DNA from 3 places in the Kocuria sp. LHG3120 genome. Region 2 is predicted to be linked to each of the others. Evidence: riboswitches for the same ligand, from Rfam matches in the RefSeq annotation. Region 2 holds a riboswitch; each other region holds the start of a gene.
The links. A riboswitch is a leader RNA that binds a small molecule or an ion and turns the genes downstream of it on or off. The one in region 2 is predicted to bind S-adenosylmethionine.

Region 1 (9,562 bases), 120 kb from region 2:
CTCGACGGGGCCGTGGGTCCGTGGTGCTCCCGGGACACGGCCGCCGCCCTGGACCCGGGCCGTTTCCGGCGCTGAGCCCCCGGGGGTCCGGCGCGGCGGGTCCCGTGCCGTCGGCCGCCGTGCCGTCGGGCGCCGTGCCGCTCGGCCGCGGGGGCCGGCGGGGCAGACCGCGCGCGGGACCCGCCGGCCCGGGTCAGGCGCCGGCGAGGCCCATCCGGTCCAGCACCCAGGCGTACTCCCAGGCCGTGTCCTTCCACTGCGAGTACCGCCCCGAGGCGCCGCCGTGGCCCCCGGCCATCTCGCAGCGCAGCAGCACCGGCTCGCCGGAGGTCGAGGCCTCCCGCAGCGCGGCGACCCACTTGGCGGGCTCCACGTAGAGCACCCGGGTGTCGTTGAGGCTCGTGACCGCGAGGACCGGGGGGTAGGGCAGCGGCCGGACGTTCTCGTAGGGGGAGTAGTCGCGCATGTACCCGTAGACGTGCGCGTCCTCGATGGGGTTGCCCCACTCCTCCCACTCGAGGGCCGTGAGCGGCAGGGACGGGTCGAGGATGGAGGTCAGCGGGTCCACGAACGGCACCGCCGCCAGCGCCCCGCAGTACCGCTCCGGGGCGAGGTTGAGCACCGCGCCCACCAGCAGGCCGCCGGCGGAGCCCCCCATCACCAGGATCCGCCGCTCGTCGACGTCCGGCCGGGCGGCGAGGTGGTCGGTGACCGCCACGTAGTCGGTGAACGTGTTCGTCTTGTGCAGCTTCTTGCCGTGCTCGTACCAGGTCCGTCCCAGCTCCCCGCCGCCGCGCACGTGGGCCACGGCCCAGACCACGCCGCGGTCCAGCAGGGACAGCCGGGAGACCGAGAACGCGGGGTCGGTGCTGTGCTCGTAGGAGCCGTAGGCGTACTGCAGCACCGGTGCCGGCACGGAGGGGTCGAGGTCGGCGCGGCGGACCAGGGAGACGGGGATGCGGGTTCCGTCGGCCGCGGTGGCCCAGTCCCGCTCCACCGCGTAGTCGGCGGGGTCGTAGCCGCCGAGCACCGTGGCCTCGCGCCGCAGCAGCGGCTCGGCGGGCAGTGCGCCGTCGCCCCCGGTGGCACCCGCCACGAAGAGGTCGTAGACGCGCGGGGGCGTCGTGAAGGACGTGTAGGACAGGCGCACCACGGGGGCGTCGTGCTCCGCGGCGGAGACGCTCGCGGTGTAGAGCTCCTCGGCGAAGGCTGGTTCCACGGGGGCGGCCTGGGCGTCAGTGCCCAGGCCGGCGAGCGGGAGCAGCCGGACCCGCAGCGTGGTGTCCGCCCGGACGGAGACCACCAGGTGCGTGGCCGTCACGGCGCAGCCGTTGACGCGGACGGTGTCCGAGGCCGGCACGACGTCGCGCAGGGCCACCTCCGCGACCGGGCGGCCGAGGTCGGCCGGGTCCATGAGGGAGATCCGGGAGTTCGGGGCCTCGTGGTCGTGGGTCAGCAGGATCTGTTCCCGCCCGTCCAGCAACAGGGGCTCCGCCTCGTAGAGCACCCGGTCGGTGCGGGGCAGCACCACCCGCAGCGGCGCGTCCGGGTCCGCGACCGGCTGGATGAGCTGCTCCGAGAACTCGGAGCACATGGCCTCCACCACGATCCAGCGCCGGTCCGCGGACAGGCCCGCCCCGAGCCACAGGCCGGGGTCGGCCTCCTCGTGGACGACGACGTCCTCGGCCACCGGGGTGCCCAGCTCGTGCCGGCGCAGCTGGTGGGGGCGCCAGGACTCGTCCACCACCGTGTAGTACACGGCGCGCGCGTCCGGGGTGAGGAAGGACCCGTAGAACGTCCCGGGGATCTCGTCGGCGAGCAGCGCCCCCGTGGTGAGGTCCCGGACCCGCAGGGTGAAGCGCTCGTCGCCGGTGACGTCCTCGGCCCAGGCCAGCAGCTCCCCGTCCTCGGAGACGTCGAAGCTGCCCAGGGAGTAGAACTCGTGCTTCGCGGCCTCCGCGTTGGCGTCGAGGAGCACCTGCTCCCCGGCCATGGGGGTGCCGGGCTCGACGACGGGCGGGGTCCAGTCCGCGATCACGTCACCGGTGGTCACGGCCGGGACCCGGCAGAACACCTGGTGCGCGCCGCCCTCCACGGTGCGGGCGAAGTACCACCAGGCGCCGCGCCGGCTGGGCACGGACAGGTCGGTCTCCTGGGTGCGGTCCTTGATCTCCCCGAAGATCGTCTCCCGCAGACCCGTGAGGTGGGCGGTGGCGGACTCCGCGTACTCGTTCTCCGCGGTGAGGTGGGCCAGCACCTCGGGGGAGTCCTTGTCCCGCATCCACTCGTACGGGTCGGAGAACACGTGGCCGTGAAAGGCGCGCTCGACGGGCTGCTGGCGGATCTGCGGGGGAAGGACAGTCATGGCCCCCATCCTAGGGAAGACACGCGGTGGCCCCTCTGCGGCCTCGGTGACAGCCACCGTTCTGGAGACCTCCACCGGTGGTGCCCGGAGCGAGGGGTGATCTGTCTGACCGGGACCCGGCCGCGTATTCGGGTCGGTGGGTGCCGTTCGGGAGCGGTGCCGGCTTGCGCAGGGGCACCACCTCGTTGGTGCTGCCCAGGGCGACCTGCGCCGGGGTGGGCTCCGCCGGGTTCCATAGTAGCTCCGAGCAGGAGAAGCCGGCCCACAGCATAGTCGTCGCGGTCTCGGTGAGGTGCTCGATGATGCGCACCCCCTGGTGCTACACCCGGGAGAGCGCGTCGTCGTGGTTGAGCCCCAGCTCCGTGTTGCATAGGTTCATCACCTGCTCCGGCACCCCCGGTCGTCCAGGTGCCAGTCCGCGGTGAGGATCGGTTGCAGCACCGCCTCGAGCGCCGCCGCCGGGTGGGTCTCCGTGCGCATCATGTCGTACGTGACCACAGAGGCGGGGAACTGGAGCTCAGCGGCCCAGTCGTACGGGGATTCGACTGCGTACTTCTGCCGGGTGCGTCCGGCGGGGACGCCGGTGGGCTTGAAGCCGCCGGGGTGGCCGAGCTCAGAGTGGGGGGTGCTCATGGCCCCCCCGTAAAGGAATCAGGCCGGGAGCGGGGAGAGGCCGGGGGTGTCGGAGGGTGCTGCGTTTGTAGCGCCCAGAGTGCAACAAATGCAGTGCGAACCTGTCATCAGGTCACGGGCCGGTCACGATGCCGTGATGTTCCTGGGGAGTAGCTGGGCGGGCCTGCCACGGTGGAGCCAGCGTCCCGGGGGAGGGGCGTACCCGTCAGAACACCGCTTTTCAGGGGGATCCACCATGTCCAGAATCATCCGTGGCACTGTCGCCGCCGCCTTCGCCGCTGCCATGCTCGCCGCCCCAGTCGCCGCCCAGGCCGCCCCGTCCAACCCGTGCGACCGCGCGACGGAGAACTGGGGACAGCAGGTGCGGTGCGCGAACCAGACCGAGAACGCCTACCCGGGCAACACCAGTCGCGGGGAGTACGTCAGCGACCAGGCCCAGGACGACGACGGCCCCGGGTACGGCTGGGAGATCCAGAACCTCGACACCAACATCGGCAACCAGCGCAACTAGCCCTGGACACAGAACGGCCCCCGCACCCACCGGGTGCGGGGGCCGTCGCCTGCCTAGCCGAAGATGCTCATGTCACCGATCTTCGGGGTGGGGAACGGCGGCTCCGGCGCCAACTGCGGCAACCCCTCGTAGGCCAGGGCGATCCGGTCCAACGTCTGCCACCCCTCCCGGTTCACCAGGCGCCGGGAGAGGGAGCCGGGCTGGCCGGTGCGGTACAGCATCGTCGGGTTGGGGCACACGTACATCGAGTTCGCCGCCTGGACCTTGGCGAGCATGGCGGTGTCCTCGAAGTAGTTGCCCAGCCGCTCGTCCCAGTCGCCCACCTCCTGTAACGCCTTATTGCGGAACAGGCCGGCAGAGGGGCGGGAGGGGTAGATGGCCACGTAGCTGTCGCGCTTGTGCCACGCCGCCTGCGCCCTCCCCTTCTCCGCCTGCCGGTGGGACAGCCCCGTGACCGGGCGTCCCTCAGAGGACGGGCCGCGCCGCCGAGGCAACAAGGACGGGCCCGGGGGCGCCCGGCGCGGGCTGCGCGGGGCGGCCGGCGGGCCGGTGCCAGAATGGCCGCATGAGCACCCCCGCCCACCTCGCCCCGCGACCGCCCGCCTTCGGCTCCACCCGCGCCGACCTGTGGCTGCAGGTGCTCCTCGTGCTCGGGGTGTCCCTGGGCGCCTCGGCCCTCTGGGCCGCGCTGTCCCTCGCCGAGCACCTGGCGCGCGGACCGCTGTCCGAGGCGCAGGCCACGATGAACCCGCCGCTGAGCCCGCAGCCCCTCATCGACCTGCTGCGCCAGCTCACCGGGATCGCCCTGGACCTGGTGCCGGTGCTGCTCGCGCTCTACCTGCTAGCCGGCTCCGCCGGGGCGCTGGGCACCGTCCGCCGGCGGATCGGCCTCGACGCCCGGATGCCCCTCCCGGACCTGGGCCTCGGCACCGTGCTCTTCCTGCTCATGGGCCTGGGCACGCTGGCGCTCTACGGCGCCGGCCGGGCCCTGGGCGTCACCGCGGAGGTGACCACGTCCGGGCTCGCCCCGCACTGGTGGACGGTGCCCGTGCTGCTGCTCTCGGCCGTGCGCCACGCCCTGGTCGAGGAGGTCGTGGTGGTCGCGTTCCTGACCGACCGGCTGACCCGCATCGGGTGGAGCTGGCCCGTGGTGCTGGTGGTCACGGCCCTGTTCCGCGGCAGCTACCACCTCTACCAGGGGATCGGGCCCTTCCTCGGCAACGTGGTGATGGGCCTCGTCTTCGCGGAGCTCTACCGGCGCACCGGCCGGGTGATGCCCCTCGTCGTCGCGCACTTCCTGCTGGACGCCGTCGGCTTCCTCGGGGCAGCCCGGCTGCTGGGCTGAGCCCCGCCCCGCGGTGCCCGGCCTCAGATGGTGACGGCGCCGTCCGGGGTGCTGAACGAGACGGAGAGCACCCCGGGGGTGCCGTCCGGATAGCGCCAGTCGACCTCGAGGTCCTCGAGCGCGGTCTCGACGGGGGCGCCCAGCCACTCGGCGACCCGTTCCGGGGCACCGGCGATGGTCATCCCCGCGAGCCCGACGTCCGTGATCCGCGCCTGGGACGGGTGCATCTCCGGGGCGGAGTCGAAGTGGATCATGAACGGCAGCTGCGGATCGGCGATCAGGCCCTTGACGCCGATCTGGTGCCACTCCAGGCACCGGCCGTCCGGGAACACCCGGTGGCCGGGCACGGAGCGGCGCCCCAGGCGCTGCTCGAAGGGGGCGAGGTCCTCGACCTCCACGACCCAGCCCAGCCAGCCGCCGCCGGCCGCGGACCGGGCCCGCACGGCCTGCCCGAAGGGGGCCTTCTCCGCCGCCGGGTGCTGGAGGACCTCGACGACCTCCACGTACTGGTGGTTCGTGAGCGGCAGGATCATGTTGCGGGTGCCGAAACGGGGGTGCACCCCGCCCTTGACCGGTTCGATCCCGAGCTGGTCGGCGATGCGCTCGGTGGTGGCCTCCAGGCCCTCCGGGCGGCAGGCGTAGGACACGTGGTCGACTCTCATGGGCACATCGTGGCACCCTGTGAGTTTCGTCTCCAAATCGGTCCGCGACGCGCCGGGCACCGTGCGGGCGGCACCCCGGCCGGGGCGTCACGCCCGACCCCGGCTTGACGCCGTGCGGGCCTGATCCGGAGAATGCTGTCCAGGTCATGAGCGCCAGCGTCCAAGCCCCAGCTAGCTGGCCGGCAACCCTCCACCGCGGTGGGGTGCCCTGGGTGAAGACCAGGCTCCTCGCGTCCGGCGAGCGAGCAAGCGCGGGTCCCCGGCGCCCGGCCGTTCCCGGCCGCACCGCCTCGGCCGGGACGGGACCCCTGAGATCCACAAGGAGTCCCACGGCATGTCCGATCTCCCCGCCTCCAGCACCGACGCCTCCGCCGCCCGCACCGACGCGGCCGAGCGCCCCACCCCCGAGAACCCCGGGGGCTGGGCCTTCGAGACCCGGCAGATCCACGCGGGGCAGAGCCCCGACCCGGTCACCGGCTCGCGCGCCCTGCCGATCCACCAGACCACGTCCTTCGTCTTCCCCGACGCCCAGGCCGCCGCCGACCGCTTCGCGCTCGCCGAGCTCGGCCCGATCTACACGCGGATCGGCAACCCGACCACGGAGGTCGTGGAGAACCGGATCGCCGCCCTGGAGGGCGGCGTGGGCGCCCTCATGCTCAGCGCGGGGCAGTCGGCGACGACGTTCGCCGTGCTCAACGTCGCCGGCGCGGGAGACCACCTCGTGGCCAGCCCCAGCCTGTACGGCGGGACCTACAACCTCTTCAAGTTCACGCTGCCCAAGCTCGGCATCGAGACCACCTTCGTCTCCGACCCCGACGATCCCGAGGCGTGGCGGCGGGCGGTCCGGCCGAACACGAAGGCCTTCTTCGCCGAGACGATCCCGAACCCGCGCAACGACGTCCTCGACATCGAGACGGTCTCCGGGATCGCCCACGACCACGAGGTCCCGCTCATCGTGGACAACACCGTGGCGACCCCCTACCTCGTCCAGCCCCTGCGCTGGGGCGCGGACGTCGTGGTGCACTCGGCCACCAAGTTCCTCGGCGGGCACGGCACGGCCATCGGCGGCGTGATCGTCGACTCCGGGGCCTTCGACTACGGCCGCTACCCGGACCGCTTCCCCGGCTTCAACCAGCCGGACGAGTCCTACGGCGGCCTCGTCTACGCCGAGGCCCTGGGCGCGGAGGGGCCCTTCGGCGTCAACCTGTCCTACATCCTCAAGGCCAGGGTGCAGCTGCTGCGCGACCTCGGCTCGGCGATCTCCCCGTTCAACGCGTTCCTCATCGAGCAGGGCATCGAGACGCTGTCCCTGCGGATGGAGCGGCACGTGGCCAACGCCGGGACGGTGGCCCGCTGGCTCGAGGCCCGCGAGGACGTGCGCTCGGTGTCCTGGGCCGGGCTGGAGTCCTCCCCGTGGCACGAGCGGGCGCAGAAGTACGCGCCCCGGGGCGCCGGGTCGATCCTGGGCTTCGTCCTCGACGGCGGCCGGGAGGCCGGGGCCGCCTTCGTGGACGCCCTGACCCTGCACTCGAACGTCGCCAACATCGGCGACGTGCGCTCCCTCGTGATCCACCCCGCGTCCACCACGCACAGCCAGCTCCTGCCCGAGGAGCAGCTGGCCGCCGGCGTGGAGCCCGGCTTCGTGCGCCTGTCCGTGGGCCTGGAGCACATCGACGACATCCTGGCGGACCTGGAGCAGGGCTTCGCCGCGGCCGCGGCCGCGCAGGGAGGACAGGAGTGACCGTGACGGTCGTGAGGGGCTCCGGCGCCGGGACCGCCGTCCGCGAGGACGGCGTGCCGCGGGTCGCCGGGATCGGCGAGCTCGAGCTCGAGTCGGGCTTCCGGCTGCCCGACGTCCGGATCGCCTACGAGACGTGGGGGACGCTCGCCCCGGACGCCTCCAACGCGGTGCTCGTCGAGCACGCCCTCACCGGGGACACCCACGTGGCGGCCGGCCGGGCCCGCCCCGGCGCCCCCGAGGCCGAGCGGCGCGCCGCCGAGAGCGGCGGCTGGTGGGAGGGCCTGATCGGCCCCGGCGCCGCCATCGACACGGACCGGTGGTTCGTGGTCTGCACCAACATCGTGGGCGGCTGCTACGGGTCCACGGGCCCGGCGACCCCCACGCCGCCGAGCGTGGACCCCGAGGGCCGCCCCTGGGGCTCCCGCTTCCCGCTCATCACCGTCCGGGACTCCGTGCACGCCGAGGCGGCGCTGGCCGACGCCCTCGGCATCGACGCCTGGCGCCTGGTCATCGGCGGCTCCATGGGCGGGGCCCGCGCCTTGGAGTGGGCCGTGACCTACCCGGACCGCGTCCGGGCGTGCGCGGTGGTCGCCGCGTGCGCCCAGTCCAGCGCCGAGCAGCTCGCGTGGGGCCAGGCGCAGAACCTCGCGATCCGCCAGGACCCGCACTTCCGCGGCGGGGACTACTACGACGGCCCGCTGCCCGTCACGGGCCTGGGACTGGCCCGGCGGATCGCCCACATCACCTACCGCTCGGCCGACGAGCTGCACCACCGGTTCGGGCGCTCGCCGCAGGCCGAGGAGCAGGTCATCGACACGCACGCCGGCGGGCGGGGGCGCTACCAGGTGGAGAGCTACCTCGACCACCAGGCGTCCAAGCTGGCGGGCCGCTTCGACGCCAACAGCTACCTCGCCGTCAACGAGACGCTCATGTCCCACGACGTCGCCCGGGGCCGCGGCACGCTCGAGGAGGCGCTGTCCGTGACCTCGTGCGAGTGGCTCGTGGCGGCGGTGGACTCCGACCGGCTCTACCTGCCCCGCGAGTCCGACGTCCTGGCCGCCGCGCTGCCCGGGGACGTCCGGCGGCACACCCTGACCTCGCCCTCGGGCCACGACGGCTTCCTCATCGAGGCTCCCCAGCTCGGCAAGCTGCTCGTGGAGACCGTGCTGCCCGAGCGCTGAGCCGGGACGGGGGTCCTCAGCCGTTCCCGCTCGCTCAGCCGTCCGCGGCACCCCGGTCGTCGCCGGGGCCCGCCCCGGGTCCCTCGCCGGGCGCGACGCCGCCCCCGGGCACGGTGGGGGTGCCGAAGTGCGGCCGCTTCGGCCGGACCTGCGCCCCGGAGCTGGTGCGCCGGATCCGGCGGGCCACCCACGGGCGCAGATAGCGGTGGGCCCAGACGAGGTCCTCGCCGCGGGCCTGCCGCCAGGACGAGGGCGGGCGGTCGGGCACCACCTCGGGCACGAGGCCGTGCGCGAGGCCCAGGGTGTCCAGGGCCTCGACCGCGATCCGGTGGTGGCCCAGGGGCGAGAAGTGCAGCCGGTCGGGGTCCCACATCGCCGGGTCCGCGAGCTCCCGCAGCCCCCACAGGTCCACCAGCACGGCGTCGTGCCGGGACGCGACCACGCGCACGTTCTCGTTGTAGACCGCGATCCGGCCCCGGATCCCGCGCAGCACGGGCGTGGCGCCGATGTCCGGGCCGCCGACCAGCACGACCGTCGCCCCGTTCGCCGCGAGCCGGCCCACGACGTCGTCCATCTCCTCGGCGATCGCGTCCGGGTCCCCGCCGGGGCGCAGCATGTCGTTGCCGCCCGCGCAGACCGTCACGAGGTCCGGGGTCAGCTCCAGGGCCGGTGCCACCTGCTCGTCGACGATCTGGCGGAAGAGCCGGCCGCGGATCGCGAGATTGGCGTAGGACAGGCCGGGGGCGAGGCGGTTCAGCTCCTCGGCGACCCGGTCCGCCCAGCCGCGGTGCCCGCCGGGGGAGCCGGGGTCCGGGTCCCCGATGCCCTCCGTGAACGAGTCGCCGATCGCCACCATGCGGCGCCACGGGTGGACGGGAGGTGCGGTGTCCGGGGGCCCCGGCGTCGTCTCGGTCATGCCTCCCGGTCTACCACCGGGCCCGGCGGGCGTCCACGCGCCCGCGCCGCGGGCCCCGGGACCGGGTGGCACACTGGTGCCATGACCGACGCCACCGTCCCGACCGGGACCGCCACCCCCTTCGCCGTGTGGAGCAGGGACGCCGACGCCCGCCCCGGCACCCCGCTGCTCGTGCTCCTGCACGGCTACGGCTCGCACGAGCAGGACC
Region 2 (9,562 bases):
CCCTGCCGATGCCCGAGCCCTTGCGCGCCTCGTAGTCCCCGTCCACGTAGAACATGACCTCGTCCGAGTCCACGTTCGAGTGGTAGTAGGGCACCGGGACGGCCAGCTCGTGGTAGTCGACCTTCCGGGGCACGAAGTTGCAGATGACGAAGTTGCGCCCCTCGAAGACCTGGTGCACGGGCGGCGGCTGGTGCACCTTGCCGGTGATCGGCATGTAGTCCTTGATGTTGAAGGTGTACGGGTAGAGGCACCCGTCCCAGCCCACCACGTCGAAGGGGTGTTGCGGCAGGACGTGGACCGTCCCGTCCAGGCCCGAGGGGCCGCGGCCGCGGTGCTTGACGTAGACGTCCACGTCGGTCTCGTCCCGCAGGAGCACGCCGGAGGGACCGTGCAGGTCGCGCTCGCAGTAGGGGGCGTGCTCGAGCAGCTGCCCGTACTTGGAGAGGTAGCGGTGCGGCGGGGTGATGTGGGAGTTCGCCTCCACGAAGTAGAGCCGGGCCGTCTCGCCCTCCCGCAGCACCCAGCGGTGGATCGTGGCGCGCGGAATCATGACGTAGTCGCCCTCGACGGCCTCGAGCGGGCCGAACTGGGTCTCCACCAGGGCCGAGCCGCGCTCCACGTAGACGCACTCGTCGCCCACGGCGTTCTTGTACAGCGGGGAGGTCTTCCCGACCCAGGCGTAGGAGAGCCGCACGTCCGCGTTGCCCATCACCAGCCGGCGGCCGGTCACCGCGTCGGTCCCGGCGGCCTGCTCCTCGGTGAACAGCTCGTGCAGCTTCAAGTGCCGCGGCAGCAGCGGGTCGTTGGGGGTCAGGGTCTGGTCGGGCAGCTCCCAGCCGCGGGTCCCGACGATCGCCGAGGGGATGTGCCGGTGGTAGAGCAGCGACGAGTCGGAGGAGAAGCCCTCCTCGCCCATGAGCTCCTCGTAGAGGATCCTGCCCTCGTCGTCCTTGAACAGGGTGTGACGCTGCCGGGGCACCGGGCCCAGCTGCCGGTAGTAGGCCATGGCCGTCTCCTTGCGTGTGGCGGTCTGTGATCCAGCTCTCCCCCAGATAGTAAAGCGTTGTATTATATGGGGCAACCCCTCCCCTAGAATCGACGCCATGCCCCTCGCCGACCGCACCGAGCCCCCAGCGACGCCCACCGGGGCGTCCACCGAGGCGTCCTCCGCGACGCCCTCCGCCGCCGCGCTGCCCGACTACTGGTCCTTCGTCCAGGCCGCCCAGCGCCGGATCTCCGAGGAGTTCCCCGATGCCGACCTCGCGGCCAACCGGGTGTTCCTCTCGCTCAACCGGTCCTCGTCCACCGCGGTCTACGACTTCGAGTCGTCGATCCACCGCCCCGCCGGCGGGACCTGGTCGAGCTTCCGGCTGCTCCTGGTCCTCTGGGTGGCCGGTCCCCTCAATCCCCACGAGGCCGCCCGCCTCACGGGGATGAGCCGCGCGGCGGTCTCCAACCTGACGGGCACGCTGGTCGGCAAGGACCTGCTCCGGCGCGAGGCCTCCGCCGCCGACGGCCGGTCCGTGACCCTGCACCTCACCGATGCCGGGCAGGAGAAGATCCGCACGGCGTTCCGGGCGCAGAACGACCGGGAGAGCCAGTGGGCCGAGGCGCTGACCGAGGAGGAGCAGCACACGCTCGTGACGCTGCTGGAGAAGCTCATGGAGCAGCGCGAGCGGATCGGCGCCCGCGCCCGCAAGTAGCCCTGCGGGCGGGCCACCCCCGGGACCGCAGACCACTCTCTCGCCGGATGACCCGCTGGGGCCCGGGTGACCACGATTTTCCGTGGTCACCCGGGCCGTCCGTCGGGGCGACCTCCTCCGGATCCGGCAGGGGGTGTACGCGACACCGTCCTGGTGGCGGGACCTGGGAGCGGAGGGACGGCTGCGGCAGGTGCACGCCGCCCTGGCCCTGCGCGCCGCCAGTGCCCCGGTGTTCGGGCACTCCTCGGCGGCCCTGCTCCACGGCCTGGACCTGCTGCACCGACCGGCGGCACCGCACGTCGTCTCTCCGCCCGGCCGCGGTTCCCGGAACAACCGGACCTGCGTCCACCACTGGGCCGAGCTGCCGCCGGAGCACGTCGTCCGAGTGGGCGGGCTGCTGGCCACGTCCGTGCCCCGCACCGTGCTGGACTGCGCGTCCACCCTGCCCCTCCGCGAGGCGGTGGTGACCGCCGACCACGCCCTCCACCGGGGCACCGAGCGCGCGGAGCTGCTCGCCCTGCTCGGGCGCCGCGCCGGCGCGCCGGGGTGCCGCCGGGCCCGGCGGGTGCTCGACCTCGCCGACGGTCGTTCCGAGTCGCCCGGCGAGACGCTGACCCGGCTGGTGCTGCTTCGCGCGCGACTGCCCCGGCCGGAGCTGCAGGTGCGCATCCGGACGCCGCGCGGCCTGTATCGCGGGGACTTCGGGTGGCGGATCCTGCGGACGGACTGGGCCACCGTGGTGCACCGGCCGGACGACCTGGTGGCTCTCGTGCGCAGGGAGCTCGCCGCGCGTGACCTCAGGATCATCGAATGACCCGCCGGGGCCCGGGTGACCACGATTTTTCGTGGTCACCCGGGCCCCCCCCCCCGCGGGTCAGCGGACGGGACGCGGGTCAGTCGCGGTAGAGCAGCAGCGCCTCGCCCTGGCCGCCGCCGCCGCACAGCGACACCGCGGCCCGGCCGGAGCCCCGGCGGGAGAGCTCGAACGCCGCGTGCAGCGCCAGCCGGGCCCCGGAGGCGCCGATCGGGTGCCCGACGGCCACGGCGCCGCCGTGGATGTTGGCCTGCTCCTGCGGGTAGTCGAGGTCGCGCAGGGACTGGATCAGCACGGACGCGAACGCCTCGTTGATCTCGATGAAGTCCAGGTCCTGCACGGACCAGCCGGCCCGCTCGAGCGCGGCCTCGATCGCCCGGGACGGCTGGGAGTGCAGCGAGGTGTCGGGGCCGGCCACCTGGCCCGGGGCACCGACCACGGCCAGGTACTCGAGGCCGTGGCGTTCGGCGTACTCCCGGCTGGTCAGGACCACGGCGGCCGCGCCGTCCGAGAGCGGCGAGGAGTTGCCGGCGGTGATCGTGCCGTCCTTCGCGAACGCGGGGCGCAGCCTCGCCATGGACTCCGCGCTGGAGTCGGGGCGCACGCCCTGGTCGGCGTCGACGACGAGCGGGTCGCCCTTGCGCTGTGGGACGGACACGGGGGCGATCTCGTCGCGGAAGACGCCCTCCTCCGCGGCGCGGGCCGCGCGCTGGTGGCTCAGGGCGGCGACCTGGTCCTGCTCCTCGCGGGAGATGGAGCGCTCGCTGTTGCCGGACTCGGTGAGCGAGCCCATGGACACGCACGCGGCGACGTCGACGAGCCCGTCCTTGGCCACCGCGTCCTCGAGCTTGAGGTCGCCGTAGCTCTTGCCCTGCCGCACGCCCATCGCGAGGTGCGGGGCGTTGGTCATGGACTCCTGGCCGCCGGCCACGACGATCTCGGCCTCGCCCGCGCGGATCATCCGGGCGGCGTTGGTGATGGCCACGAGCCCGGAGAGGCAGACCTTGTTGACGGTCTCGGCGGGCACGCTCAGCGGGATGCCCGCGGTGACGGCCGCCTGGCGGGCCGGGTTCTGCCCGGCGCCGGCCTGCAGGACGTGGCCCATGAGCACGTAGTCCACCTGCTCGGGGGCGATCCCGCCGCGCTCGAGCGCGGCCCGGATGGCGTGGGCGCCCAGCTCGGCCGCGGTGAAGGACGCCAGGTGGCCCAGGATCTTGCCCTGGGGCGTGCGGGCGCCGGACAGGACGACGACGTCGGTGGCGGTGCTCATCGGTTCTCCTCAGCGCCGCCGGCGGCGGCGGTCTCGGTGGGGACGGTGTCGGGGGTGACGTCCTGCAGGTCCGTGCGGAAGGACGCCTCGGTCTTCTCGCGGATCTCGTCCTCGGTGACCCCGGGGGCGAGGCTGCGCAGCACGAGCCCGCCGTCCTCGACGTCGAACACGCACAGGTCCGTGACGATGCGGTCGACCACGCGCACCCCGGTGAGCGGGAGGTCGCACTCGGTCTTGATCTTGGCGGAGCCGTCCTTGGTGACGTGCTCGGTCAGCACGACGACGCGCGGGGTGCCGGCCACCAGGTCCATGGCGCCGCCCATCCCCTTGACCATCTTGCCGGGGATCATCCAGTTGGCGAGGTCGCCGGTCCCGGAGACCTGCATGGCGCCGAGGATCGCGATCTTGACGTGGCCGCCGCGGATCATCCCGAAGGACGTGGCGGAGTCGAAGATGGAGGCTCCGGGCAGCAGCGTGATGGTCTGCTTGCCGGCGTTGATGAGGTCCGGGTCCTCGTCGCCCTCGTAGGGGAACGGGCCCATGCCGAGCACGCCGTTCTCGGACTGCAGCACCACGTCGACGCCCTCGGGCAGGTTGTTGGCCACGAGGGTGGGGATGCCGATGCCGAGGTTGACGTAGTCGCCGTCGGAGAGCTCGACGGCGGCGATCGCCGCCATCTCGTCGCGGGTCCAGCTCATGCCTGGTCTCCGTTCTGCTGGGTGGCCCGCCCGGCGGGGCGGGGGCGGACGGTGCGCTGCTCGATGTCCTTGGGTGCGCCGCTGTACTGCGCGACGTGCTGGACGTAGACGCCCGGGGTCACGATGTGGTCGGGGTGGATCTCGCCGACCGCCACGACGTGCTCGACCTCGGCGAAGGTGACCTTCCCGGCGGTGGCGACGATCGGGTTGAAGTTGCGCGCGGTGTAGCGGTAGACGAGGTTGCCGTCGGCGTCCCCCGTGTGGGCGTGGACCAGGGCGATGTCGGCGACGATGCCGCGCTCCTGCACGTAGGTCTCGCCGTCGAACTCGGCGTGCGGCTTGCCCTCGGCCACGAGGGTGCCGACCCCGGTCTTCGTGTAGAAGGCGGGGATGCCCGCGCCGCCGGCCCGGAGCCGCTCCGCGAGGGTGCCCTGGGGGTTGAACTCGACCTCGAGCTCGCCGTCCAGGTACTGCTGGGCGAACAGCTTGTTCTCGCCCACGTAGGAGGCGAGGACCTTCTTCACCTGGCGGTTCTCGAGCAGGACCCCGAGGCCCTTGCCGTCCACGCCCATGTTGTTGGAGACCACCGTGAGGTCCGTGACCCCGGAGTCCCGCACCGCGTCGATGAGATCCCGGGGGATCCCGCTCAGCCCGAACCCGCCCACGGCGAGCGTCATGCCGTCCCGCAGGCTCTCCGCCAGCAGCTCGGCGGCGTTGTCTCTGACCTTGGACACCCTTGTCCCTTCCTCTCGTCGGACTGTGACCCAGCACTCAATCTAGGGAGCATCCACATGACGGTCAACAGATTCGGCGGGACGACGGCGCTTCTCCTCAGCATCCGGCCATTCGTCCTCCGACTGTCCATATAGTGGAGTCATGGGACAGGAGCGGACGACGGGCCAGGGGACCCAGGTGGTCCACCGGGTGGGGCAGCTGCTGCGGGCCGTCGCGGGGCGGGAGCGGGGCAGCACGGTGGCGGAGCTCGCCGCCGAGACCGGACTGACCCGCCCCACCGTGCACCGGCTGCTCACGGGACTGGCCGAGGAGGGCCTCGTGGACCGCGACGCCGAAACCGGGGCCTGGCAGCTGGGCCCCGAGCTGTACGTGCTGGGCGCGGTGGCGGCCCACCGCTATCCGATCCGGGAGCTGGCCGGGCCCTCGCTGCGCCGGCTCGCGGAGGCCACCGGCGAGAGCGCGTTCCTCTCGGTCCGCCGCGGGCTGGAGACGGTCTGCCTGGCGCGCGTGGAGGGCGCGTTCCCCATCCGCTCCCACGTCCTCTACGAGGGGCTGCGGCTGCCGCTCGGCGTGGCCTCGGCGGGACTGGCGGTCCTGGCCCACCTTCCGGACGCGGAGGTGGACCGGGTCCTCGCGGCCACGGCCGGGGCCCGCGCCGAGTGGGGCCCGCTGCACACGCCCGAGCGGATCCGGGAGCTGCTCGCGGACGTCCGGCGGGAGGGCTTCGCCGTGAACCCGGGGCTGATCGTCGAGGGCAGCTGGGGCATGGCCGCCGCGGTCTTCGACGCGACGGGCGCGCCGGTCTACGCGCTGAGCCTCACGGGCATCGAGCCCCGGTTCAGCGGCGAGCGCCGGCAGCTCCTGGGCCGGGCCCTGCTCACGGAGGCCCACCGGCTCTCCCGGGAGCTGGGTCATCGCTGAGCGGCCCGGACCGGCGGCGGACCGGCCGGCCGCCGGTCCGTCAGGACCAGCAGCGGACCGTCCGGGCCACCGGGACCGTCCGGACCACCAGGTCAGTCCGGGCCGCCGGGCCGTCCGGACGCGGCGCCGCAGGGCGCCGCCGCGGCTCGGGGCGGGCTCAGCGCGCCGTCCAGCCGCCGTCCATCGTGTAGGAGGCCCCGGTGACCATGGACGCGTGCGGTCCGGCCAGCCACGCGACCAGGCTGCCGACGTCCTCCGGGTCCACGAGCTTCTTGATCGGCGTCTCGCCGAGCATGATCCGCTCCACCACCTCGGACTCGGGGATCCCGTGCACCCTCGCCTGGTCGGCGATCTGCTTCTCGACGAGCGGGGTGCGCACGTAGCCGGGGTTGATGCAGTTGCTCGTCACCCCGTGGGCCGCGCCCTCCACCGCGACGGTCTTGGACAGCCCCTCCAGGCCGTGCTTCGCCGAGACGTAGGCGCTCTTGTAGGGGGACGCCCGCAGCCCGTGCACGGAGGAGACGTTGATGACGCGCCCCCAGCCCCGCTCGTACATGTGCGGCAGCGCGGCGCGCACCAGCAGGAACGGGGACTCCAGCATCAGCACCAGGATCCGGTGGAAGTCCGCGGGGTCGAACTCCTGGAGGGGGGCGACCTTCTGGATGCCGGCGTTGTTGACCAGCACGTCGACCTCGAGGCTCAGCTCGGCGAGCGCCGCGGTGTCGAGCAGGTCGACGGCCCACGCGCGGCCGCCGAGCTCGTCCGCGACGCGCTGCGCCCCGGCCTCGTCGACGTCGGCCACGACCACGTGCGCGCCGGAGCCGGCGAGGGCCCAGGCGGCGGCCAGGCCGATGCCGCTCGCGCCACCGGTGACGAGCGCCGTGCGGCCCTCGAGGTCCTGCTGCTGGGGCGTCTGGGACATGGGGGTCCTTCCTCTGGTCCGTCGTGCCCGCGGGGTGAGGGGCACGGATCACCGCCACGGTATGTGATCCAGGCCATGTTCGCGAAGGACAGCTCCTCCCGGGAGTGCGCGCTGGGTCGCGTCACACGGCGTCATGTCCGTCATCCGGGCGCCGAATGGCGCAGCGCGCACGGGTGCGCTTGGATGACAGGGTCACCATCCAGAGCGGCCGAGAGATCTGGCTCGACGACGCCGCAGCAACCCGGGCGACGGCATCCCCGTCCCGCCTCCGGTGCTACCGCCAGGACCGATGGAAAGGACGCACGACCCATGCTGCGAAGCGCCGACCGCATCCGCACGACCCACGCCGGGTCCCTCCCGCGCACCCCGGCGCTGCTCGAGGCCAACCGGGCGAAGGGGGCCGTCCCGGAGGCGGAGTACGACCGGCTCCTGCAGGACTCGGTGGTCGACGTGGTCCGCCGACAGCGCGAGCTCGGGATCGACGTGGTCAACGACGGCGAGTACGGCCACGTCATGGCCGCGGAGGTCGACTACGGCGCGTGGTGGCACTACGTCTTCGCCCGGATCTCGGGCCTCACCCCCGGCGACGTGGACCTGTGGGAGCAGGAGCCGCAGCGCTCCTCGCCCGGCAGGGTGGTCCTGACGAGCTTCGGGGACCGCCGGGACCGCCGGCTCTTCCACGAGGCGTACACGGACCCCTCCTCGGGCATCACCACGGGCAAGCAGGCGCCGTTCCCGAAGATCACCGGGAAGCTGGAGTACACGGGCCACGCGGCGCTGGAGGCGGACATCCGCAACCTCAAGGCCGGGCTGCAGGCCACGGGCGCGAGCGAGGGCTACCTCGCCGCGCTGTCCCCGGGCTCGTGCGCGCGGCTGGAGAACACCCACTACGCGGACGAGGACGAGGTGCTGACCGCCTGCGCCGAGGTGATGCGCGAGGAGTACCGGGCGATCACCGACGCCGGGCTGATCGTGCAGATCGACGACCCGTCCATCGCGGAGAACTGGGACCAGGTCAATCCCGAGCCCGGCGTGGAGGACTACCTCGCGTTCACCCGCAAGCGGGTCGAGGCCCTCAACTATGCCCTCGAGGGCATCCCGGAGGAGCAGGTCCGCTTCCACCTGTGCTGGGGCTCCTGGCACGGCCCGCACACCACGGACCTCGGGTTCGAGCACCTGGTGGAGCTCATGCTCTCCATCAGGGCCGGCGGCTACAGCTTCGAGGCCGCCAACGCCCGGCACGAGCACGAGTGGAAGGTCTGGCAGGACCACGAGCTGCCCGAGGGCAAGATCATCATCCCGGGGATCGTCTCCCACGCCACCAACGTGGTGGAGCACCCGGAGCTGGTGGCCGACCGGATCGAGCGCTTCGCCCGCCAGGTGGGCCGCGAGAACGTGATCGCCTCGACCGACTGCGGCCTGGGCGGGCGGATCCACCCGCAGATCGCCGCGGCGAAGCTCGAGACCCTCGCCCGCGGGGCCGAGCTCGCCTCCCGCCGGCTCTGGTCCTGACCGGCCCCCGACCTTCCCGCAGACCCTCAGGAGGACACGCATGACCATGCAGAACACCGACCACGTGCAGACCACCCACGTGGGCTCCCTGCCGCGGACCCCGCGGCTGCTCGAGGCCAACCAGCGGCACGCCGAGGGCGCCATCACGTTCGAGCAGCTCACCGACGAGCTCGCCGTGGGCGTCGAGGACGTGGTGCGCCGGCAGCGCGAGATCGGCGTGGACGTGGTCAACGACGGCGAGTACGGGCACACGATGTCCAGCGCGGTCGACTACGGCGCGTGGTGGAACTACTCCTTCTCCCGCCTCGGCGGGCTCACCCCGACCGACGAGGACCGGTGGGCGTCCACGGAGAAGAGGCGCTCCTCGCCCGGCCACATCGTGCTCACGAGCTTCCCGGACCGCCGGGACCGCGAGCGCTTCCGGGAGGCGTACGAGGACCCGGCGTCGGGCATCCTCACCGGGCGCTCCTCGACCACGCAGCCCAAGATCACCGGGCCGCTGACCTACACGGGACAGGAGGCCGTGGCCTCGGACGTCCGCAACCTCCGGGCGGCCATGGCGGCCACCGGGGCGCAGACCGGGTTCGTGGCCGCCCTCTCCCCCGGCTCCGCCGCGCGCGTGACGAACGAGTACTACAGGACCGACGAGGAGCTCGTCTACGCGTGCGCCGACGCGATGCGCGAGGAGTACCTGGCGATCACGGACGCCGGGCTGACCGTGCAGATCGACGACCCGTCCATCGCGGAGTCCTGGGACCAGATCAACCCCGAGCCCACGGTCGAGGACTACCTGGCGTTCACGCGGCTGCGCGTCGAGGCGCTCAACCACGCGCTGCGGGGGATCCCCGAGGAGCAGGTCCGCTTCCACCTGTGCTGGGGCTCCTGGCACGGCCCGCACACCACGGACCTCGAGCTGAAGCACCTCGTGGACCTGATGCTGACCATCAACGCCGGCGGCTACACCTTCGAGGGCGCCTCCGCCCGGCA
Region 3 (9,562 bases), on a different contig from region 2:
CCGCGGCCACCGTGCGGCCGTGGAAGCCGCCCTGGAAGACCACCACGTTGGGCCGGCCCGTGGCCATCCGGGCCAGCCGCACCGCGGCCTCGACCGCCTCGGAGCCGGAGTTGGCGTAGAACACGGAGTCCAGGCCCGGCGGCAGGACCTCGCCCAGCTTCTCGGTGAGCTCGAGCAGCGGGGGGTGCAGCACGGTCGTGTACTGGGCGTGGATGACCCGGCCGACCTGCTCGCGGGCCGCCTCGACCACCCGGGGGTGGCAGTGGCCCGTGCTGGTCACCCCGATCCCGGTGGTGAAGTCCAGGTACTCGCGCCCGTCCGTGCCGGAGATCCAGCAGCCCCGGGCGGAGTCGACGACGACCGGGGTCGCCTGCTTCAGGAGCGGACTCAGTGAGGTCATGGCCCATCATGGGAACAGCCCGTGCAGATTGTCAACAATCGGACCGCCCCCGTAGGGTGGCCCCATGAGCACCGTGCGCGAGCCGCCCCGAGTCGTCGTGCTGACCGCCGAGGGCACGCCACCGCCCGGCAACGAGGACGCCCTCCGGGCCCTCGCCGACGTCACCGTGGTGACGCGCGAAGGCCTCGCCGACGCCCTCGCGGGGACCGGTGGGCGGCGCCCGGCGGAGGTGCTGCTGCTGTGGGACTTCTTCTCGGACGCGCTCGCCGGCGCGTGGGACGCCGCGACGGGGCTGCGCTGGGTGCACGTCGCGGCCGCCGGGGTGGACGCCGTGCTGTTCCCGGCGCTGCGCTCCTCGGCGGTGCTGGTGACCAACGCGCACGGCGTCTTCGACCGGCCCATCGCCGAGTTCGTCCTCGCCGCGGTCCTGGCCCAGGACAAGCAGCTGCACCGGAGCGCGCGGCTGCAGCGCGAGAACCGGTGGGTGCACCGCGAGCTGCGGCGCACCCAGGGCTCCACGGCCCTCGTCGTGGGCACCGGGGGGATCGGCCGCGCCACCGCCCGCCTGCTGCGGGCGGTGGGGGTGGAGGTCCGCGGCGCCGGGCGCACGGCGCGGGCGGAGGACCCGGACTTCGGGACCGTCGTCCCCGCCGCCGAGCTGGCCGAGCACGCCGGGTGGGCGGACCACGTGGTGCTGGCCGCCCCGCTGACCGGGCGGACGCACGGGATCGTGGGCCCCCGGGTGCTCGCGGCGATGTCCCCGCACGCCCACCTCGTGAACGTGGGCCGGGGCGCGCTGGTGGACGAGGACGCGCTGCTGGAGGCCCTCCGGGCGGGGCGTCCGGCCGCCGCGACCCTGGACGTCTTCGACACGGAGCCCCTTCCGCGGGACCACCCCTTCTGGGCGATGGACAATGTGCACGTGTCCGCGCACATGTGCGGGGACGTGGAGGGGTGGCGGGACGAGCTCGCCGCCCAGTTCGAGGACAACCTCCGGCGCTGGACGGCCGGGGAGCGGCTGGTCGACCAGGTGGACAAGAACGCCGGCTACGTCCGCTCCCGGTGAGGGGGCGGCGGGACCGCCGGCGACGGCGCCGCGGGTCCCGTGCCGGCGGGCCACGACGAGAGGAGAGCACGGACCATGCGCGTAGCAGTTCCCAGAGAGATCAAGCCGGCCGAGCGGCGGGTGGGCCTCGTGCCCGCCGGGGTGACCCAGCTCGTGCGGGACGGCCACGAGGTGCTCGTGGAGACCGGCGCGGGGGAGGGCTCCGGGTTCGACGACGACGCCTACACCGCCGCGGGGGCCGAGGTGGTCGACCGGTCCGCCGTGTGGGAGCGGGCGGAGCTGCTGGTCAAGGTGAAGGAGCCGGTGGCCGAGGAGTACGGCTTCCTGCGCCCCGACCTCACGCTCTTCGCGTACCTGCACCTGGCCGCCGACCGCCCGCTCACCGAGGCGCTGCTGGAGGCGGGCACCACCGCCGTGGCCTTCGAGACCGTCCGCGCCGGCCGGACCCTGCCCCTGCTCCAGCCGATGTCCGAGATCGCGGGCCGGCTCGCCGCGCAGTCCGCCGCCCACCACCTGCAGTCCAACGCCGGCGGCCCCGGGCTCCTGATGGGCGGGGTCCCCGGCGTCGCCGCGGCCAAGGTCGTGGTGGTCGGCGGCGGGGTCGTGGGCACGCAGGCCGCCCTGATGGCCTCGGGGCTGATGGCCGACGTCACGGTGCTCGACGCCAACGGCGTGCGGATCCGCGAGCTCACCGACCTGCTCGGGCACCGGGCCCGCGTGCTGATGAGCGACGAGCACGTGCTCGAGGAGGAGATCTCCGGGGCGGACGTGGTGATCGGGGCGGTGCTCGTCCCGGGGGCGGCGGCGCCCAAGCTCGTGCGCCGCGAGCACCTCGCGGTGCTGCACGACCACGCCCTGCTCGTGGACGTCGCCATCGACCAGGGCGGGTGCTTCGAGACCTCCCACCCGACCACCTACGACGACCCGACGTTCGAGGTGGACGGCATCACCCACTACTGCGTGGCGAACATGCCCGGCGCCGTGCCGCGCACCGCGACCCGGGCCCTCGCCAACGCCACCACGCCCTATCTGCGGCGCCTGGCCCGCGGCCCGGAGCAGGCCCTGGCCGCCGATCCGGAGTTCGCGGCCGGGCTCAACACGGCCGCCGGGCGGATCCGGCACGCCGGGGTGGCGGAGGCCTTCGCGGACCTGCCCGCGCAGCTGGACTGAGTCCCGGCGGACGTCCCGCCGGGGCTCAGTCCGGCGCCGGGCCGTCCGCCGTGAGCAGGCGGAGCAGCCGCTCCAGCTCGACCCGGTCCTCCGGGGCCAGCCGCGAGAAGTACTCCTCGGACTCCCGGCGCCGGTCCTCCCGGACCCGCTCGCGCAGACCGGTGCCCCGGGGCGTCAGCGCCACCAGTGTGGCCCGCCGGTCGGACGGGTCCGGGACCCGTTCCACGAGCCCCTTCTGCTCGAGCAGGTCCACCACCTCCGTGGCGGACCGCGGGGCGATGCGCAGGGCCTCGGCGAGGTCCTTCACCCGCAGGCTGGCGGACCCGCCGCCGTGGCGGCAGGTCCCGGCCGGGCCTTGCCGGTGCCCCGGCTCACCGGCACATCCGGCGAGGGCGTCGAGCGCCCGGAACTGGTGCGGGGTCAGTCCGAAGGGGGCCAGCTGCTCGGCCCACCGGCGGCGCAGCCGGCGGAAGACGGCGTGCAGCAGGTCCCCCAGGCGGGCCGGATCCGGAGCGTCGTTGGGCATGGCGTCATCCTATCCCCATTGCGGGTTACCTCATAGAGAGGTAACCTCCTTGATAGTTCCCGAGGAGGATCCCATGGCGACGACCCAGCACCCCGCGCGCGTCCGCACCCCGGCGCACGACGGCGGAGGCACCCCGGCCGACAGCCCGGGCGTCCTGCCCGGCGCCGGCCCCGGAGGCGGCGGGGGCGGAGGTCGGCCTGCGCGCCGGAACCCCGCGGACCGGACGCAGCTCGCCCGGCACCCCGTCAGCCCGCGCCGGATCGCGGCGCTGTTCGCCCCGCACCGGGGCACGATCGCGCTCGTCGTCGTGCTCATCACCGCGTCCTCGGTCGTCAACCTCGCCCAGCCGTTCCTGGTCCGCGGCGTGATCGACGACGCCCTGCCGGGCGGCGACACCCGCCTGCTGGTGCTGCTCACCGCCTCGATGGTCGGGGTCGCGGCGCTCACCTCCGTGATCGGCGTGGTCCAGACCTGGATGGCCACCGCCATGGGCCAGCAGGTGATGCACGCGCTGCGCGTGCAGCTCTTCACCCACCTGCAGGCCCAGTCGCTGGGGTTCTTCACCCGGACCCGGGGCGGGGAGGTGCAGTCGCGGCTCACGCACGACATCGCGGGGATGCAGTCCGTGGTCACCAGCTCCGCCACGGGCGTGGCGTCCAACCTCACCACCGCCGTGGCGACGGCCGTGGCCATGGTGGCGCTGTCCCCGGCGATGAGCCTCGTCTCCCTGGTGGTGCTGCCGCCGGCGATCTGGCTCTCCCGCCGCGTGGCCCTGATCCGCCGGGACGTCACCGACGAGCGCCAGCGGGAGCTCGCCGCGCTCCACACCCAGGTGGAGGAGGGGCTGTCCGTCTCGGGGGTCCGCCTGGCCAAGACCCTGGGCACCACCGCGCGGGACGCGGAGCGCTTCACCGAGCGCTCCGACCGGCTCGTGGGCCTGGAGCTGCGCAGCCAGCTGGCCGGGCGCTGGCGGATGGCCACCATGCAGATCGTCTTCGCCGCCATCCCCGCCGTGATCTACCTGGCCGCCGGCTTCCCGGCCACCAGCGGCGGCATGACCATCGGCACCCTCGTGGCATTCACCGCCCTGCAGGGGACCATCTTCCGGCCCGTCATGGGTCTGCTGAACATCGGCGTGCAGTGGGTGTCCGCGCTGGCCTTCTTCAGCAGGATCTTCGAGTACCTCGACCTCGAGCCGCAGATCGTCCCGCCCGCCGCGCCCGTCCGGCTGGACCCGGCCGCCGTGCGCGGCGAGGTCCGGTTCGAGGGCGTGCGCCACGCCTACGACGACGGGGCCGACGTCCTGCACGAGCTCGACCTGGTGCTGCCGGCGGGCACCACCACGGCGGTGGTCGGACCCACCGGCTCGGGCAAGAGCACCCTCGGCTCCCTGCTGCCGCGGCTCAACGACGTCGCCCGCGGCAGGGTGACGATCGACGGCGTCGACGTGCGGGAGATCGATCCGGCGGACCTCGCCCGGATCGTGGGCGTCGTCTCTCAGGAGACCTACCTGGTGCACGCCACGGTGCGCGCGAACCTGCTGCTGGCCGATCCGGACGCCTCCGACGCCGAGCTGTGGGCCGCCCTGGGCGCCGCGCGCGTCGCCGACACCGTCGCCGGGCTGCCGGATGGGCTGGACACCGTGGTCGGCGCGCGCGGCCACCGCTTCTCCGGCGGGGAGCAGCAGCGCCTGGCCATCGCCCGGACCGTGCTGCGCAACCCGCCCGTGCTGGTCCTCGACGAGGCCACCAGCGCGCTGGACAACACCACCGAGGCGCAGGTCCAGGAGGCCCTCGACCGGCTGGCCGCCGGCCGCACGACCCTGACCATCGCGCACCGGCTCTCCACGGTCGAGAACGCCGACCAGGTCGTGGTGCTCGAGGGCGGACGCATCGTCGAGCGGGGCGCGCCGCGGGAGCTGCGCGCGGCCGGCGGCCCGTTCGCCCGGCTGGCCGCCCGGACCGGCCCGGCCGGCGGCGCCGGCCCGCGCCCCGGCGCCGCCTCCTGACCCGCGGGTGCCGTGCTGGACGATCAGCGGCCGGCCGGCGGGCTGCGCCACCCGCTCGCGCGCCGTCCGGGCCGCCGCCACGAGGTGCTCCAGCGACGCCCTCGTCTCCTCGTAGCCGCGGGTCTTCAGGCCGCAGTCCGGGTTGACCCACAGGGTCCGCGCCGGGACGTGCTCGAGGGCCCGCTCGAGCAGCTGCTCGATCTCCTCCTGGGAGGGCACGCGCGGGGAGTGGATGTCCCACACGCCCGGCCCGATGCCCCGGGAGAAGCCGGCGGCCTCGAGGTCGGTCAGCACCTCCATCCGGGACCGGGCCGCCTCGATGCTCGTGACGTCGGCGTCCAGGCCGTCGATCGCCCCCACCACCTCGCCGAACTCCGAGTAGCACAGGTGGGTGTGGATCTGGGTCTCGTCCCGCACCCCCGAGGTGGCCAGGCGGAACGCGTCCACCGACCAGCCGAGGTAGGCGGGCTGGTCCGCGCGGCGCAGCGGCAGCAGCTCCCGCAGCGCCGGCTCGTCCACCTGGATGATCCCGATCCCGGCGGCCTCGAGGTCCGCGACCTCGTCCCGCAGCGCGAGCGCCACCTGGTTCGCCGTCTCGCCGAGCGGCTGGTCGTCGCGCACGAAGGACCACGCGAGGATCGTCACCGGGCCAGTCAGCATGCCCTTGACCGGCTTGTCGGTGAGGGACTGGGCGTGGCCGATCCACGGCACCGTGAACGCCTCGCCGCGCAGGCCCGGACCCTCCCGGCTGACGTCGCCCCACAGGATCGACGGGCGGGTGCAGCGGGAGCCGTAGGACTGGACCCAGCCGTGGACGGTGGTCGCGAAGCCGTCGAGGTGCTCGGCGAAGTACTGGACCATGTCGTTGCGCTCCGGCTCGCCGTGCACCAGCACGTCCAGGCCCAGCTCCTCCTGCAGCCGCACGACCCGCTCGATCTCCTCCCGCAGGAAGGCGTCGTACTGCGCGTCCGTCAGGGCGCCGGCGCGGTGCCGGGCGCGGGCGGCACGGACCTCGGCGGTCTGGGGGAAGGATCCGATCGTGGTGGTGGGCAGCGGGGGCAGGGGGCCGGAGGCCGTGAAGGCCCGGCCGTCCTGGGCGCTCCGGCGGACCTCCGCGGCAGACCGTCCGATGTCCGCGGCGGTCAGCGACCCGGCGCGCTCGCGCACGGCCGCGTCCCGGACCCCTGCGGCGTCCTGCCGGGTGCGGCGGGCCTCGGCGGCCTCGGCCAGCTCCGGCGCGACCGCCTCTGTCCCGGCGGCGAGACCGCGGGCCAGGGTGACGATCTCGCCGACCTTCTGGTCGGCGAAGGCGAGCCAGCTCCGCAGCTGCGGGTCCAGCCGGGTCTCCTCGGCCACGTCGTGCGGGACGTGGAACAGGGACGTGGAGGAGGCCACGGACACCTGGGCGCCCCCGCGGGCCAGCTCCGCGAGCTGGTCGAGCCGGCCGGCCAGGTCGGCCCGCCACACGTTGTGCCCGTCCACGGCGCCGGCCACGAGCACGGCGGAGTCCTCGCCCCGGAAGAGCTCCAGCTCCTCGGCGGTGGGGGCGGCGCCCTTGACGAGGTCGAGGTGCAGGGCCTCCACCCCGGAGCAGGCCAGCGGGTGCAGCAGCGGCCCGGGGGAGCCGTAGGACGTGGTGACGAACAGCTGCGGGCGCCCGGTCACGGCGGTCAGGCCCGTGTAGGCGTCCCACACGGACGAGGCGAGCTGCTCGCCGGGGACGTCCTGGTCCGCCACGAGGGCCGGCTCCTCCAGCTGCACCCAGTCCGCGCCGGCGGCGGCGAGCTCCTGGATCAGCCGCGCGTACACGGGCAGCAGCTCGGGGAGCCGCTGCAGCGGGTCGAAGCCCGCGGGGGCGTCGTCGTCGGCCTTGGCGAGGAGGAGGAAGGACACCGGGCCCACGAGGACCGGGCGGACGGTGAAGCCGTGTGCGGCGGCGCGGCGGACGTCGGCCACGAGCCGGTCGGCGGTGGCGCGGAGCGGGGTCTCCGGGCCGATCTCGGGCACGAGGTAGTGGTAGTTGGTGTCGAACCACTTGGTCAGCTCGAGGGGAGCGCGCCCGGCGTCGCCGCGGGCCAGCACGAAGCTCGCGTCGAGGCCGAGCCGGCCCTCGGCGTCGGCGAGATCGGCGAAGCGGGCCGGCACCGCCCCGAGGGCCACGGTGGTGTCCAGGACCTGGTCGTAGAGGGGGAACGCCGCGGGCAGGGACGAGTCCCGGGCGCCGAGGCCCAGCTCCACGAGCCGGCGGTGGGTCGCCAGCTGCAGGTCGGCGGCCGCAGACTCGAGCTCCTCGCGGGTCGAGCGCCCGGCCCAGTAGGCCTCCAGGGCCTTCTTCAGCTCGCGGCGGCGGCCGATCCGGGGGTAGCCGGTGATGGTGGCGGCGGGGAACGGGACAGTGGTCATGGTGGTCTCCTGAAGGGGTGTCGAGGGGTCGTGCGGAACGGTGGGTGGGCGCGTGCTCAGGCGGGGAGCAGAAGGTCCTCGAGCGCGACGGGCACGTGCGGGACGCGCGGGAGGTCCACGTGCTCCAGCAGGTCGAGCGCGGCCCCGTGCTCGTTGAAGGTGTAGAGGTGCAGCCCGGGGGCGCCGGCGTCCAGGGCGGCGCGGGCCAGCCGCGCCGCGAAGGCCACGCCGGCGCGGTGCCGCTCGGCAGGACCGGGCGCGTCCTCCAGCGCGGCGGCCAGGCCCGGGTGGGGCGCCAGGCCCGCCAGCCGGCACAGCGTCCGGAGCCGCCGCGGGTCGGTGACCGGCATGATCCCCGGGACGATCGGGATCGTCACCCCGGCCGCCCGCGCCGCCGCGACCAGGCGCTCGTAGCGCTGCGGGCGGAAGTAGACCTGCGTGATCGCGAAGTCCGCCCCGGAGCGCTGCTTGGCCAGCAGCACCTCGACGTCGTGCCGGAAGGACGGCGACTCCGGGTGCCGGGTCGGGTAGGCGGCCACGCCCACGGCGAGCCGGCCGGCCGCCAGGGCCGCGGTGTGGCGCTGCTCGACCTCGCGCACGAGCTCCACGAGCTCGCCGGCGTGCCGCAGCTCGCCCGGCTCGGCCCCCGGGTCGAGGTCGCCGCGCAGGGCCAGGACGCCCCGGACGCCGCGGCGGACCAGTGCGGCCACGGTCTGCTCCAGCTCGGCCCGAGTGCTGCCGACGCACGTCAGGTGGGCCAGGGGCCGCAGGCTCGTGCGCGCCAGGAGGTGGTCGAGCAGGGCGAGCGAGCTGTCCCGGCGCTGCTCGTCCCCGCTGTACGTCACCGAGACGTGGTCGGGACGGGTGGGCTCGAGCTCCTCGATGGTCCGCAGCAGCGTGTCGGCGCTCGCCGCGCTGCGCGGCGGATAGAGCTCGTAGGACAGGGACGGCGGCGCCGGCCGGGCGGTCGGGCGTGGTGTCACGTTCTTCCTCCAAGGGTCACCCCGAGGGAGGGCAGCAGCCGTCCCGGAGTGGACCCGGGAGGCTGCGACAGCTCCATCGGTCCTGGCGGGAGCACCGTTCCGCGCACCCCGTGGCGGGGGCGCGGATGGTTGCTGCGGCGTCGACGAGCCAGGTCTCTCGGCCGCTCTGGATAGATGCAGGACCCATTCCAGCGGCTGCCCCGCCGCGCTGCCAAGTGCGGGCGCCCAGAAGACGCCGGTGCGCCGACTGTGACGACCGCGGCGTCACAGGACGCAACACCGACGCGCGACGACGCACCGGCGACGACGCACCGGCGGCGAGGCCCATGAGGAGCGCAGGTCCGGGGCCGTCACGATCCGGTCTCGGGTCTTGCCGGGCCGGGGCGGGCGGCCTAGTCTTTGACAACCAACAGGTTGATCAAGGAATCAGTTGACAAACACCGTGGATCCCGGCGACGACGAGCTCGACAGGGCCTTCCTGGCCCTGGCCGACCCGGTCCGCCGCCGCATCGTCGCCCGGCTCAGCCGCGGACCGGCCACGGTCACCGAACTGGCGGAACCCTTCGCGATCTCCCTCCAGGCGGTCTCGAAGCACATCCAGGTCCTCGAGCAGGCGCAGCTCGTCACGCGCACCCGTGACGCCCAGCGCCGGCCCGTCCACCTGGACCCCGCACGGCTCGAGGCGCTCACCGCGTGGATCGACCGGTACCGGCTGGTCCGGGAGGAGCAGTTCCGCCGCCTCGACGCCGTGCTCGACACCCGAGCCGCGGACCGCGGCCAGCACACCCAGGACTGAACCATGGGACACGCACTGCACCTGACCGTCCCCGACGGCCTGCCCTTCATCGACTTCGAGCGCGAGTTCGACCACCCCGTGGCCGACGTCTTCCGCGCCCACGCCGACCCCGAGCTGTTCCGGCAGTGGATCGGGCCGCGCGGGCTGCGGACCCGGATCGACGGCTTCGAGTTCCGCCCCGGCGGCGCCTACCGGTTCGTCCAGCGCGGC

Region 1: linked by a shared signal. The riboswitch ahead of ACP7CD_RS08720 (bifunctional o-acetylhomoserine/o-acetylserine sulfhydrylase) and the one ahead of ACP7CD_RS08290 (cobalamin-independent methionine synthase II family protein) in region 2 are both predicted to bind S-adenosylmethionine.
Region 3: linked by a shared signal. The riboswitch ahead of ACP7CD_RS10455 (methylenetetrahydrofolate reductase) and the one ahead of ACP7CD_RS08290 (cobalamin-independent methionine synthase II family protein) in region 2 are both predicted to bind S-adenosylmethionine.

What each region holds. Positions count from the first base shown of each region.
Region 1 is NZ_JAFCWG010000003.1:400,057-409,618, forward strand. It holds gene ACP7CD_RS08685 (NAD(P)/FAD-dependent oxidoreductase) at 1-75, shown strand, start outside; gene ACP7CD_RS08690 (S9 family peptidase) at 194-2,365, opposite strand; gene ACP7CD_RS08695 (hypothetical protein) at 2,744-2,998, opposite strand; gene ACP7CD_RS08700 (hypothetical protein) at 3,234-3,509, shown strand; gene ACP7CD_RS08705 (glycosyltransferase family 2 protein) at 3,563-3,892, opposite strand; gene ACP7CD_RS08710 (CPBP family intramembrane glutamic endopeptidase) at 4,075-4,854, shown strand; gene ACP7CD_RS08715 (VOC family protein) at 4,878-5,516, opposite strand; SAM riboswitch class IV at 5,659-5,774, shown strand; gene ACP7CD_RS08720 (bifunctional o-acetylhomoserine/o-acetylserine sulfhydrylase) at 5,851-7,257, shown strand; gene metX (homoserine O-acetyltransferase MetX) at 7,254-8,438, shown strand; gene ACP7CD_RS08730 (SGNH/GDSL hydrolase family protein) at 8,473-9,354, opposite strand; gene ACP7CD_RS08735 (alpha/beta hydrolase) at 9,436-9,562, shown strand, end outside.
Region 2 is NZ_JAFCWG010000003.1:282,328-291,889, forward strand. It holds gene ACP7CD_RS08250 (homogentisate 1,2-dioxygenase) at 1-1,006, opposite strand, end outside; gene ACP7CD_RS08255 (MarR family winged helix-turn-helix transcriptional regulator) at 1,104-1,703, shown strand; gene ACP7CD_RS08260 (hypothetical protein) at 1,837-2,517, shown strand; gene ACP7CD_RS08265 (acetyl-CoA C-acetyltransferase) at 2,597-3,787, opposite strand; gene ACP7CD_RS08270 (CoA transferase subunit B) at 3,784-4,485, opposite strand; gene ACP7CD_RS08275 (CoA transferase subunit A) at 4,482-5,219, opposite strand; gene ACP7CD_RS08280 (IclR family transcriptional regulator) at 5,362-6,141, shown strand; gene ACP7CD_RS08285 (3-hydroxybutyrate dehydrogenase) at 6,299-7,063, opposite strand; SAM riboswitch class I at 7,256-7,359, shown strand; gene ACP7CD_RS08290 (cobalamin-independent methionine synthase II family protein) at 7,373-8,575, shown strand; gene ACP7CD_RS08295 (cobalamin-independent methionine synthase II family protein) at 8,616-9,562, shown strand, end outside.
Region 3 is NZ_JAFCWG010000004.1:303,672-313,233, reverse strand. It holds gene ACP7CD_RS10485 (aspartate aminotransferase family protein) at 1-400, opposite strand, end outside; gene ACP7CD_RS10480 (D-2-hydroxyacid dehydrogenase) at 465-1,466, shown strand; gene ald (alanine dehydrogenase) at 1,542-2,636, shown strand; gene ACP7CD_RS10470 (MarR family winged helix-turn-helix transcriptional regulator) at 2,662-3,162, opposite strand; gene ACP7CD_RS10465 (ABC transporter ATP-binding protein) at 3,236-5,170, shown strand; partial or broken gene metE (5-methyltetrahydropteroyltriglutamate--homocysteine S-methyltransferase) at 5,207-7,573, opposite strand; gene ACP7CD_RS10455 (methylenetetrahydrofolate reductase) at 7,630-8,556, opposite strand; SAM riboswitch class I at 8,627-8,733, opposite strand; gene ACP7CD_RS10450 (ArsR/SmtB family transcription factor) at 8,999-9,352, shown strand; gene ACP7CD_RS10445 (SRPBCC family protein) at 9,356-9,562, shown strand, end outside.